Regions from separate parts of the Paenirhizobium cremeum genome, predicted to be linked through region 2. Evidence: riboswitches for the same ligand, from Rfam matches in the RefSeq annotation. Region 2 holds a riboswitch; the other holds the start of a gene.
What was found. Region 2 has a riboswitch for S-adenosylmethionine ahead of ACLBKR_RS00680 (O-succinylhomoserine sulfhydrylase). Riboswitches for the same ligand answer to the same signal wherever they lie in the genome.
Positions count from the first base shown of each region.

Region 1: another riboswitch for S-adenosylmethionine. It lies ahead of metA (homoserine O-acetyltransferase MetA); the one in region 2 lies ahead of ACLBKR_RS00680 (O-succinylhomoserine sulfhydrylase).

Region 1 is NZ_CP180217.1:3,686,295-3,690,645, reverse strand. It holds gene ACLBKR_RS17820 (vWA domain-containing protein) at 1-637, opposite strand, end outside; gene ACLBKR_RS17815 (GNAT family N-acetyltransferase) at 644-1,096, opposite strand; gene metA (homoserine O-acetyltransferase MetA) at 1,101-2,030, opposite strand; SAM riboswitch at 2,137-2,214, opposite strand; gene ACLBKR_RS17805 (NUDIX hydrolase) at 2,239-2,736, opposite strand; gene ACLBKR_RS17800 (AAA family ATPase) at 2,733-3,575, opposite strand; gene ACLBKR_RS17795 (thiamine diphosphokinase) at 3,809-4,351, shown strand, end outside.
Region 2 is NZ_CP180217.1:134,171-138,521, reverse strand. It holds gene ACLBKR_RS00700 (MFS transporter) at 1-202, shown strand, start outside; tRNA gene ACLBKR_RS00695 (tRNA-Gly) at 220-293, opposite strand; gene ACLBKR_RS00690 (ion transporter) at 461-1,270, shown strand; gene ACLBKR_RS00685 (2'-deoxycytidine 5'-triphosphate deaminase) at 1,244-2,341, opposite strand; SAM riboswitch at 2,415-2,493, shown strand; gene ACLBKR_RS00680 (O-succinylhomoserine sulfhydrylase) at 2,537-3,721, shown strand; gene apaG (Co2+/Mg2+ efflux protein ApaG) at 3,927-4,319, shown strand; gene ACLBKR_RS00670 (Hsp33 family molecular chaperone) at 4,348-4,351, opposite strand, start outside.

The sequences.
Region 1 (4,351 bases), 630 kb from region 2:
TGGTGCCGGCAAGGTCGAATTCATCGGCCGCACCTTCGCGGATGAACCGGCGGAGCCGTCTCAGCGCTACCTTGATGTTGCGGGTGCCCAGCTCAACCCCGTCGTCGAGATTGCGGAATTCGCGTTTGTCCCAGACCTTCACCGCCCGACGATGACGCGATGTATCCTGGCCAATGCGAATGCCTTCGGGATTGTAGCCATAGGCGCCGAAGGGAGAGGTGCCGGCGGTGCCGATCCATTTGGAACCGCCCTGATGGCGGCCCTTCTGCTCGGAAAGCCGCTGGCGCAGCGTTTCCATCAGCTTGTCGAAGCCGCCGAGAGCCTCGACCAGTTTCTTGTCTTCTTCCGAGAGATGCTTTTCAGCCAGCCGGCGCAGCCATTCCTCGGGGATCGGCACGGTCTCCACACCATCGGCACCCGTGACGGTTTCCAGTCCACCAAAGATCTCGGAGAAGATGCGGTCGAAGCGATCGATATGCCTTTCGTCCTTCACCAGCGCGGTGCGGGCGAGGAAATAGAAGGCTTCCGTGTCGAAATCGGCAAGCCCTGCTTCCATGCCTTCGAGAAGCGCCAGGAACTCCCGTAGCGTCACCGGGATACTCGCTTCCTTCAGTTTCAGGAAGAAAGGGATGAACATCGGGCCTCAGAAATTCTTCTGATAGACGAGGAAGGGGGTCTTTTCCGCGATCCGGTCGTAGAGCCGGCGCGCAGTGGCGTTGAATTCCTGCGTCATCCAGTAGACCTCCTTCGAGCCTTCCGCTCTCGCCTTCTCGTAGACGGCCTCGATCAGCGCGCGGCCGATGCCGGTGCCGCGGACCTCAGGGTCGGCATAGAGATCCTGAAGATAGCACACATTGTCGATATGCCAGCAGGAACGATGGAAGAGATAGTGCGCAAGGCCGGCGGGGCGGCCGTCGACCAGCGCAAGGAGACCGCGATATTCGCCCGGTGCCGAACCGGTCAGCCGGGCGAAGGTCGTCGCATAGATTTCCTCGGGCAGTTCGGTCTCGTAGAAGGCCAGATAGGCCTTCCACAAGCGCCGCCATTCCGCCTCGTCCGCTTTGGCGAGCGGACGGATCTCGGCGGTTCCCGCCATGGGCTCAGGTCTCCTTGCCGCTGCCGATGACTTCCAGATCGTAGGGTGTCGTCTGGTAGATCTCGTTGATCCAGTTTCCGAACAGCAGATGGGCATGGCCGCGCCAGCGGTTCAAGGGGGTGATCTCCGGATCGTTGTGCGGGAAATAGTCGTGCGGCATCTTGATCGGCACGCCGGAATTGACGTCGCGGAAATACTCTTCTCCGAGCGAGGTCGAGTCGTATTCGACGTGGTTGAACATGTAGAGCCGGTTGCCGCGCTTCTCATGCACGAGGCAGACCCCCATTTCATCCGATTCCATCAGGATCTCCAGTCCCGGGACCACGCTGATGTCCTCGCGGCGGACCTCGGTCCAGCGGGAGACCGGCACCTGGAAATCATCCGAGAAACCATTGAGGTAGATGGAGGAGGGCGCAAGATTGCGGTGGCGATAGACGCCGAAGGCCTTTTCCTTCAGCGTGTGCTTCGGCACCTCGTGGAAGTGATAGATCGCCGCCATTGCGCCCCAGCAGACGTTCATCGTCGAATGGACGTTGGTTTCCGTCCAGTCGAGGATCTTTTCCATCTCCGGCCAGTATGTGACTTCCTCGTAGGGCAGCGTTTCGACCGGCGCGCCGGTGATGATGAAACCGTCGAACTTGCGGTCCTTCACTTCCTCCCAGGTCTGGTAGAAGGAAAGAAGGTGCTCCTCCGGCGTGTTCTTGGCCTTGTGGCCGCCGATGCGCACGAGGGTTAGTTCGACCTGTAGCGGCGAGGCACCGATCAGACGGGCAAACTGTACCTCCGTCTTGATCTTGTTCGGCATGAGATTGAGCAGCCCGATCTGCAGCGGGCGGATATCCTGACGGATAGCGGCCGTTTCGGTCATGACCCGCACGCCCTCATGCACGAGGGTCTCAAAGGCGGGCAGGGTATCGGGTATCTTGATCGGCATGTTCGAACTCGACTTTCCGTGTCATGGCGGTCCGGACAGGCCCGGCACCGCGCACATACAAAAAAACCGGCAGCTTCCCATATCGCTACCGGTCCTCGGAAAGTTTCTCGAACTCGCCTCGGCCCTTTAGCGACTTATTTAACGTGGCTGCAAGCCGGCCGGCCAAATCACCACGAGGCCAGTCCTTTACGCCTGTCGGCGGCGTGAATCAACGGAAAAGGTTTTCGCGGTGCAGCGCGGGTGTCATCGTCTCCCCGCCGAGACAGGCAAGCGCTTCCGCCATGCCGTATCCGAGCCTTTGACGGGCCTCGTCCAGCCCGAGCCAGAAGAAACGGAAACGGATCGGCTCGCCGCCGCCGAAAGGCATTGTTTCCCAGTGAACCCATGTTTCGGCAGGCTTTTCCGGCAGCGCCACATGAAAATAGGAGCGCCGGTGGGTGATGAGCGATCCCTTTTGCTCGAAGCGGTGGTTGCATGTCTCGATCAGCCGGAACGGTGCCTTCGGCTCGAGCCCGGTTTCCTCGGCAAATTCCCTGAGGGCAGCGCGTTCGACGGTTTCCGGATGCTCCACAGTGCCGCCCGGAACCTGCAACGCGATTTCGGGAAAGTCCGGTTCGTCGAAAACGAGAAGGCGATCGCGCCAGGTGGCGTAGATCAGAACCTTGAATGCATTGGGTGTCCCGTGTGGCATAGCATCGCGTGTCATCGTCCCTCCCGTCTTGCCATGAAGGCGAGGCGTTCGAAGAGATGGACGTCCTGTTCGTTCTTCAGGAGCGCGCCGTGGAGCTTTGGCAGCGCCTGCTTCGGGTCGACGCGAAGGTCGGCGGGATCGACGTCCTCGGCGAACAGAAGGCGAATCCAGTCGAGCGCCTCCGAGGTCGACGGTTTCTTGCGCAGGCCCGGCGTCTCGCGGATCTCGTAGAACTGGGTGAGTGCCGCGCGGATCAGGTTCTGCTTCAGGCCGGGATAGTGGACCTCGACGATCCGTGCCAGCGTATCTGCATCGGGAAAGCGGATATAGTGGAAGAAGCAGCGGCGCAGGAAGGCGTCCGGCAATTCCTTCTCGTTGTTCGACGTGATGATGACGATCGGCCGGATCTTCGCCTTCACGGTCTCGCCGGTCTCGTAGACATGGAATTCCATGCGGTCGAGTTCCTGCAAAAGGTCGTTCGGGAACTCGATATCGGCCTTGTCGACCTCGTCGATCAGGAGCACGGTCTTCGTGTCCGCGGCGAAGGCCTGCCAGAGTTTGCCCTTGCGGATGTAGTTCTTCACGTCGTTGACGCGCTCGTCGCCGAGCTGGCTGTCGCGCAGGCGCGAGACGGCATCGTATTCGTAGAGCCCCTGCTGCGCCTTGGTGGTCGACTTGACGTTCCATTCGATCATGTCGAGGCCGAGGGCCGCGGCCACCTGTCGGGCAAGCTCGGTCTTGCCGGTGCCGGGTTCGCCCTTGACGAGAAGCGGACGCTCAAGCGCGATCGCCGCGTTGACGGCGACCATGAGGTCCTTGTCGGCGACGTAGTCGGCGGTGCCGGTGAATTGCATGGTTTTCTTTCCGTTTTTAGTCGGCGGGAAGGTAATGGGCGAGGAGTTGCGGTGCAAGGTGGACGTTGGTGGACGTTGCGTGTGGATCGCGGCCCCTCATCCGGCTGTCGCCACCCCCTCCCCGCTTGCGGGAGATGGTCAGGGTGAGGGGCAGTCCTCGCAATGGGCCGGTCGACGGACTGCCTTGTCGAAGCGCTTTCCCTTTGACGCAAAGATGCGCTATGGGCAGGGCCATGAGGAAAAACAGCTTCACCATCCTGCTCGGAGGGCCGCTCACCGGAACCGAACGCCTGATGACGGCGATCGCCGGAAGCCGGGTGATCGCGGCCGACGGCGGCATGCGTCATGCGGCGGCGCTCGGCCTTAAGCCCGAACTCTGGGTGGGCGATTTCGATTCCTCGCCGGAAGACCTGTCCAGGGATTTCCCCGATGTGCCGAAAATGCCCTATCCGGCGCAGAAGGCCGAGACCGACGGGGCGATCGCCATCGGCGAGGCGCTGGCGCGGGGTGCCGAAAGCCTGATCCTTGCAGGCGGGCTCGGCGGTGAGCGGTCCGATCATGCGCTGATGCACATGCTGCAGGCCGTGAGCCTTGCCAAGGAGGGCCGCCACATTCTTCTCACCTCGGGTGAGGAGGAAGTCTATCCGCTGCTTCCCGGGGAAAGCGCCATCGACCTGCCGAAGGGGTCGCTTTTTTCCATTCTCGGATTTTCGCCACTTATAGGGCTTTCGATCCGCAATGTCCGTTATCCGCTCGACGATTTCCAACTGCCGTTC
Region 2 (4,351 bases):
GTTGCGGGGGACTGCCTTTGGCATGTTCAACCTGGTGACGGGTCTGGCGCTGCTTCTTGCAAGCGTGATCGCCGGCGCGATCTGGGACGGCATGGGCCCAACCGGCACCTTCATCGGCGGGGCAATCTTCACACTTCTAACGCTTGCCGGCCTGTTGCCGCTCAGGGAGCGGATAGGCATGAGCCACAAAAACGAGACATGAAGCACAATCGGGAAAGCTGGAGCGGGTGAAGGGAATCGAACCCTCGTATTCAGCTTGGGAAGCTGCTGCTCTACCATTGAGCTACACCCGCAACGGCCCGCACAGTTCCAACAGTTACAGCGTCATGTCAAGAGTGAAAGCCGCGGACGAGACGAACGCGCGGGGTGCCCTACAGATCATTTCCAAGGGAAGATATTAACCTCGGGCCGCCAAGATGCGCTTCGGATATTCTCTCTTTTCTGTTGCTACGGTTTCATCATGAATGCCTTGCGCCGGCTCATCGAGTCCCACGCCTTCGAATCCGCCATCACCGCGCTGGTCCTTGCCAATGCGCTGACACTCGGGCTTGAAACCTCGCCCGAACTGATGGCGCGTTTCGGTCATTTTCTGCATTGGGCGGATCAGTTCCTGCTCGGCCTTTTCGTGCTCGAACTCGTGGCAAAGCTTCTGGTCTATCGCCGGGATTTCTTTCGCGAGCCGTGGCGCATCTTCGATCTTGGCGTCATCGCCATTTCGATTGTCCCCGCGACGGAGAGCATTTCCATCCTGCGCGCGCTGAGGGTAATCCGGATCTTCCGGTTGATCTCCGCGGTTCCGTCGATGCGCAGGGTCGTGGGCGGGCTTTTTTCCGCCCTTCCCGGCATGGGATCGATCTTCCTGCTGCTCGGCCTCGTCTTCTATGTCTCGTCCGTCGCGGCCACAAAGCTGTTTGCTGCGGATTTTCCCGATCTCTTCGGCTCGATCGCCACCTCCGCCTTCACACTGTTTCAGGTGATGACACTCGAGGGATGGACGAGCGAGGTGGTTCGACCGGTCATGGCGCTGCACCCGCTTGCCTGGGTGTTCTTTATCCCGTTCATCGTCGCGACATCATTTACCGTGCTCAACCTGTTCATCGGCATTATCGTGTCCTCGATGCAGGCCGAACACGAGATCCCGACACAGCATGCGCAGGACAAGATGGCTGAAGAGCAAAGGCAGATCCTCGACGAGTTGCGGGCGCTTCGCCGCGAGGTGGCCATGATACGCGCCGAGGGACGGTCAACCCCGGCGGAAGTGCTTGGATAGCTTGAGGCCCTGGGCCTGATAGTTCGAACCGACGCCGGCGCCATAAAGGCCCTGCGGGTGTTCCTGCATGTGCTCATACACCAGTCGGCCGATCACCTGGCCATGTTCGAGGATGAAGGGCACTTCATGGCTGCGCACCTCGAGCACCGCCCGGCTGCCCGAACCGCCGGCCGCCGCATGACCGAAGCCGGGATCGAAGAAGCCGGCATAATGCACGCGGAATTCTCCCACCAGCGGATCATAGGGTGTCATCTCGGCCGCATAGAGCGGCGGGACATGAACCGCCTCGTTCGAAACGAGGATGTAGAATTCGTCCGGGTCGAGGATCAACTCGTTGCCGCCACGACTGTAGAGCGGTTCCCAGAAATCCAGAATGTCGTGTGCGTCCTTGCGGTCGACATCGATGACGGCGGTATGATGCTTACCGCGATAGCCGATCAATCCGTCGCTGCCCGAACCCCTTAGGTCGATGGAGAGCGCGATGCCACCGCCGGAAACGTTGGGAGCATCGCTCGCCACAAGGGTCTCGGCTGCGTGCAGGTCCAGCAGATCCTTCTCGTTGAGCAGGGCATGCCCGACGCGGAAGCGGATCTGGGAGAGGCGAGAGCCGCGCCGGACAATGATCGGGAACGTCCGCGGGCTGATTTCCAGATAAAGCTGTCCCCGGTAACCCGCAGGCACCTTGTCGAACTCCTGGGCATGATCGACCATCACGCGGGTAAAGATATCGAGCCGGCCGGTCGAGCTTTTCGGGTTCGCCGACGCCGAGATTTCTTCCGGCAGGTCGAGGCTTTCCATCAGGGGTACGATATAGACGCACCCAGTCTCGAGAACGGCTCCCTCACTCAGGTCGATCTCATGGAGCGTCAACCGTTCGAGCTTTTCGGCAACCGTATGGGCGCGACCCGGCATGAAGCTCGCACGCACACGCATGGCCTTTGAGCCTAGACGCAAATCGAGGCTCGCCGGCTGGATCTGGTCGTGGTCGAGCATGACCTCGCTCTTCAACCGGCCTTCTCCGAACAGTGCGCCGATGGCACGGTCGGCCAAAATCCCCGAATTCCTCATCATTCTGCCCATCCTTTTCGGAGCCGACAAAACCAAACTCAAGGAATTGACGCAAGCCCGAGATAGGCGTAATGCAGCCTTATCCCGTGGTGATTTGGCCGGTCGGCTTGCAGCCACGTTAAACAAATGGCTAAAGAGACCGGGGTGAAACCGGTCTGCTTCCTGCGACCGGTTTTTTTGTTTTGAAAGGCGCATGGCATGAGCAAGAACTGGCGTCCGGCAACACAGCTGGTGCATGGCGGAACCCTCCGTTCACAGTTCGGCGAAACCTCAGAGGCGATCTATCTCACCCAGGGCTTCGTCTACGAAACGGCGGAGGCGGCGGAAGCCCGCTTCAAGGGCGAGGATGACGGCTTCATCTATGCCCGCTACGGCAGCCCGACCAACGACATGTTCGAAAAGCGCATGTGCCTGCTCGAAGGCGCCGAGGAAGCCCGCGCCACCGCTTCCGGCATGGCCGCCGTCGCCGGCGCCATCCTCTGCCAGTTGAAGGCAGGCGACCATATCGTTGCCGCGCGCGCCCTGTTCGGGTCCTGCCGCTGGGTGGTCGAAACGCTCGCCCCCAAATACGGCATCGAATGCACGCTCGTCGACGGACGCTTCCTGGAAAACTGGGAAAAGGCGATCCGTCCCAATACCAAGGTCATGTTCCTCGAAAGCCCAACCAACCCGACGCTCGAAGTGGTCGACATTGCCGGGGTGGCAAAGCTTGCCAACCAGATCGGCGCGAAGGTCGTTGTCGACAACGTCTTTGCAACGCCGCTGTTCCAGAAGCCGCTCGAACTCGGCGCTCATGTCGTCGTCTATTCGGCGACCAAGCATATCGACGGACAGGGGCGCTGCCTCGGCGGCGTTGTACTTTCGAGCAAGGAATGGATCGAGGAGAACTTCCAGGACTATTTCCGCCACACCGGCCCGTCCATGTCGCCGTTCAACGCCTGGACGCTGCTGAAGGCCGTCGAGACGCTGCCGCTGCGTATCGGCCAGCAGGCCCGCAACGCTGCGCGCATCGCCGATTTCCTGGCCGAGCAGAAGCAGATCGCCAAGGTCATCTATCCGGGTCGGGCCGATCACCCGCAGGCCGATATCGTCGCCAAGCAGATGAAGGGTGGCTCGACGCTTGTCGCACTTGAACTCAAAGGCGGCAAGGCTGCCGCGTTCGCGCTCCAGAATGCCCTTGAGGTCGTGAAGATCTCCAACAATCTGGGCGACGCCAAGAGCCTGATTACCCATCCGGCCACCACTACCCACAAGAACCTGACCGAGGAGGCTCGTGCCGAACTCGGGATTTCCGGCGGCACCCTGCGTCTTTCCTGCGGCATCGAGGACACGGACGACCTTCTCGAAGATTTCGCCCGCGCGCTGAAGTCGGTACCCGCCTGAGGCATCAAGCCCGGCGGCCAAAAGGCCGCCGACGCGGCACTTCCGGGCGGTTCCAGCATATTCGCCCGGAACGGTTTCACCGCGCAACCATTAGCGTTAACGACGTTACCCAAGGCAGCCGGTAACCTTTCCGGCATTATTGAATTCCAGAGCCGGGCCGCTTGCTGTAAGCTATGGTAAGTGAGGCATTAAGAAGGTCTGGTGCATGTATCGCGCCCTGACACGAGATATAGAGGTCTGCGTCGAGCCATACTATCTGGAGGAGCAATCCGATCCGGATGACAGCCGCTATGTCTGGGGCTACCGGATCGTGATCGCCAATCATTCCAAGGTGCCTGTCCGGCTTACCCATCGCTATTGGCACATCACCGACCAGAACGGTCAGGTCGACGAGGTCAGCGGACCGGGCGTGATCGGCGAACAGCCGCGTCTGCGGCCCGGCGACACCTACGAGTATTCCTCGGGCTGCCCGCTGGACACTCCATCCGGCATGATGTTCGGCCACTATCGGATGGAAACGGACGACGGCGACGAATTCGACGTCGCCATCCCCGCCTTCTCGCTCGACGCACCGGGCATGCAGCGCATCCTTAACTGACCTCTGAACAGGCCGCAGAGCGGTCTCCTCAG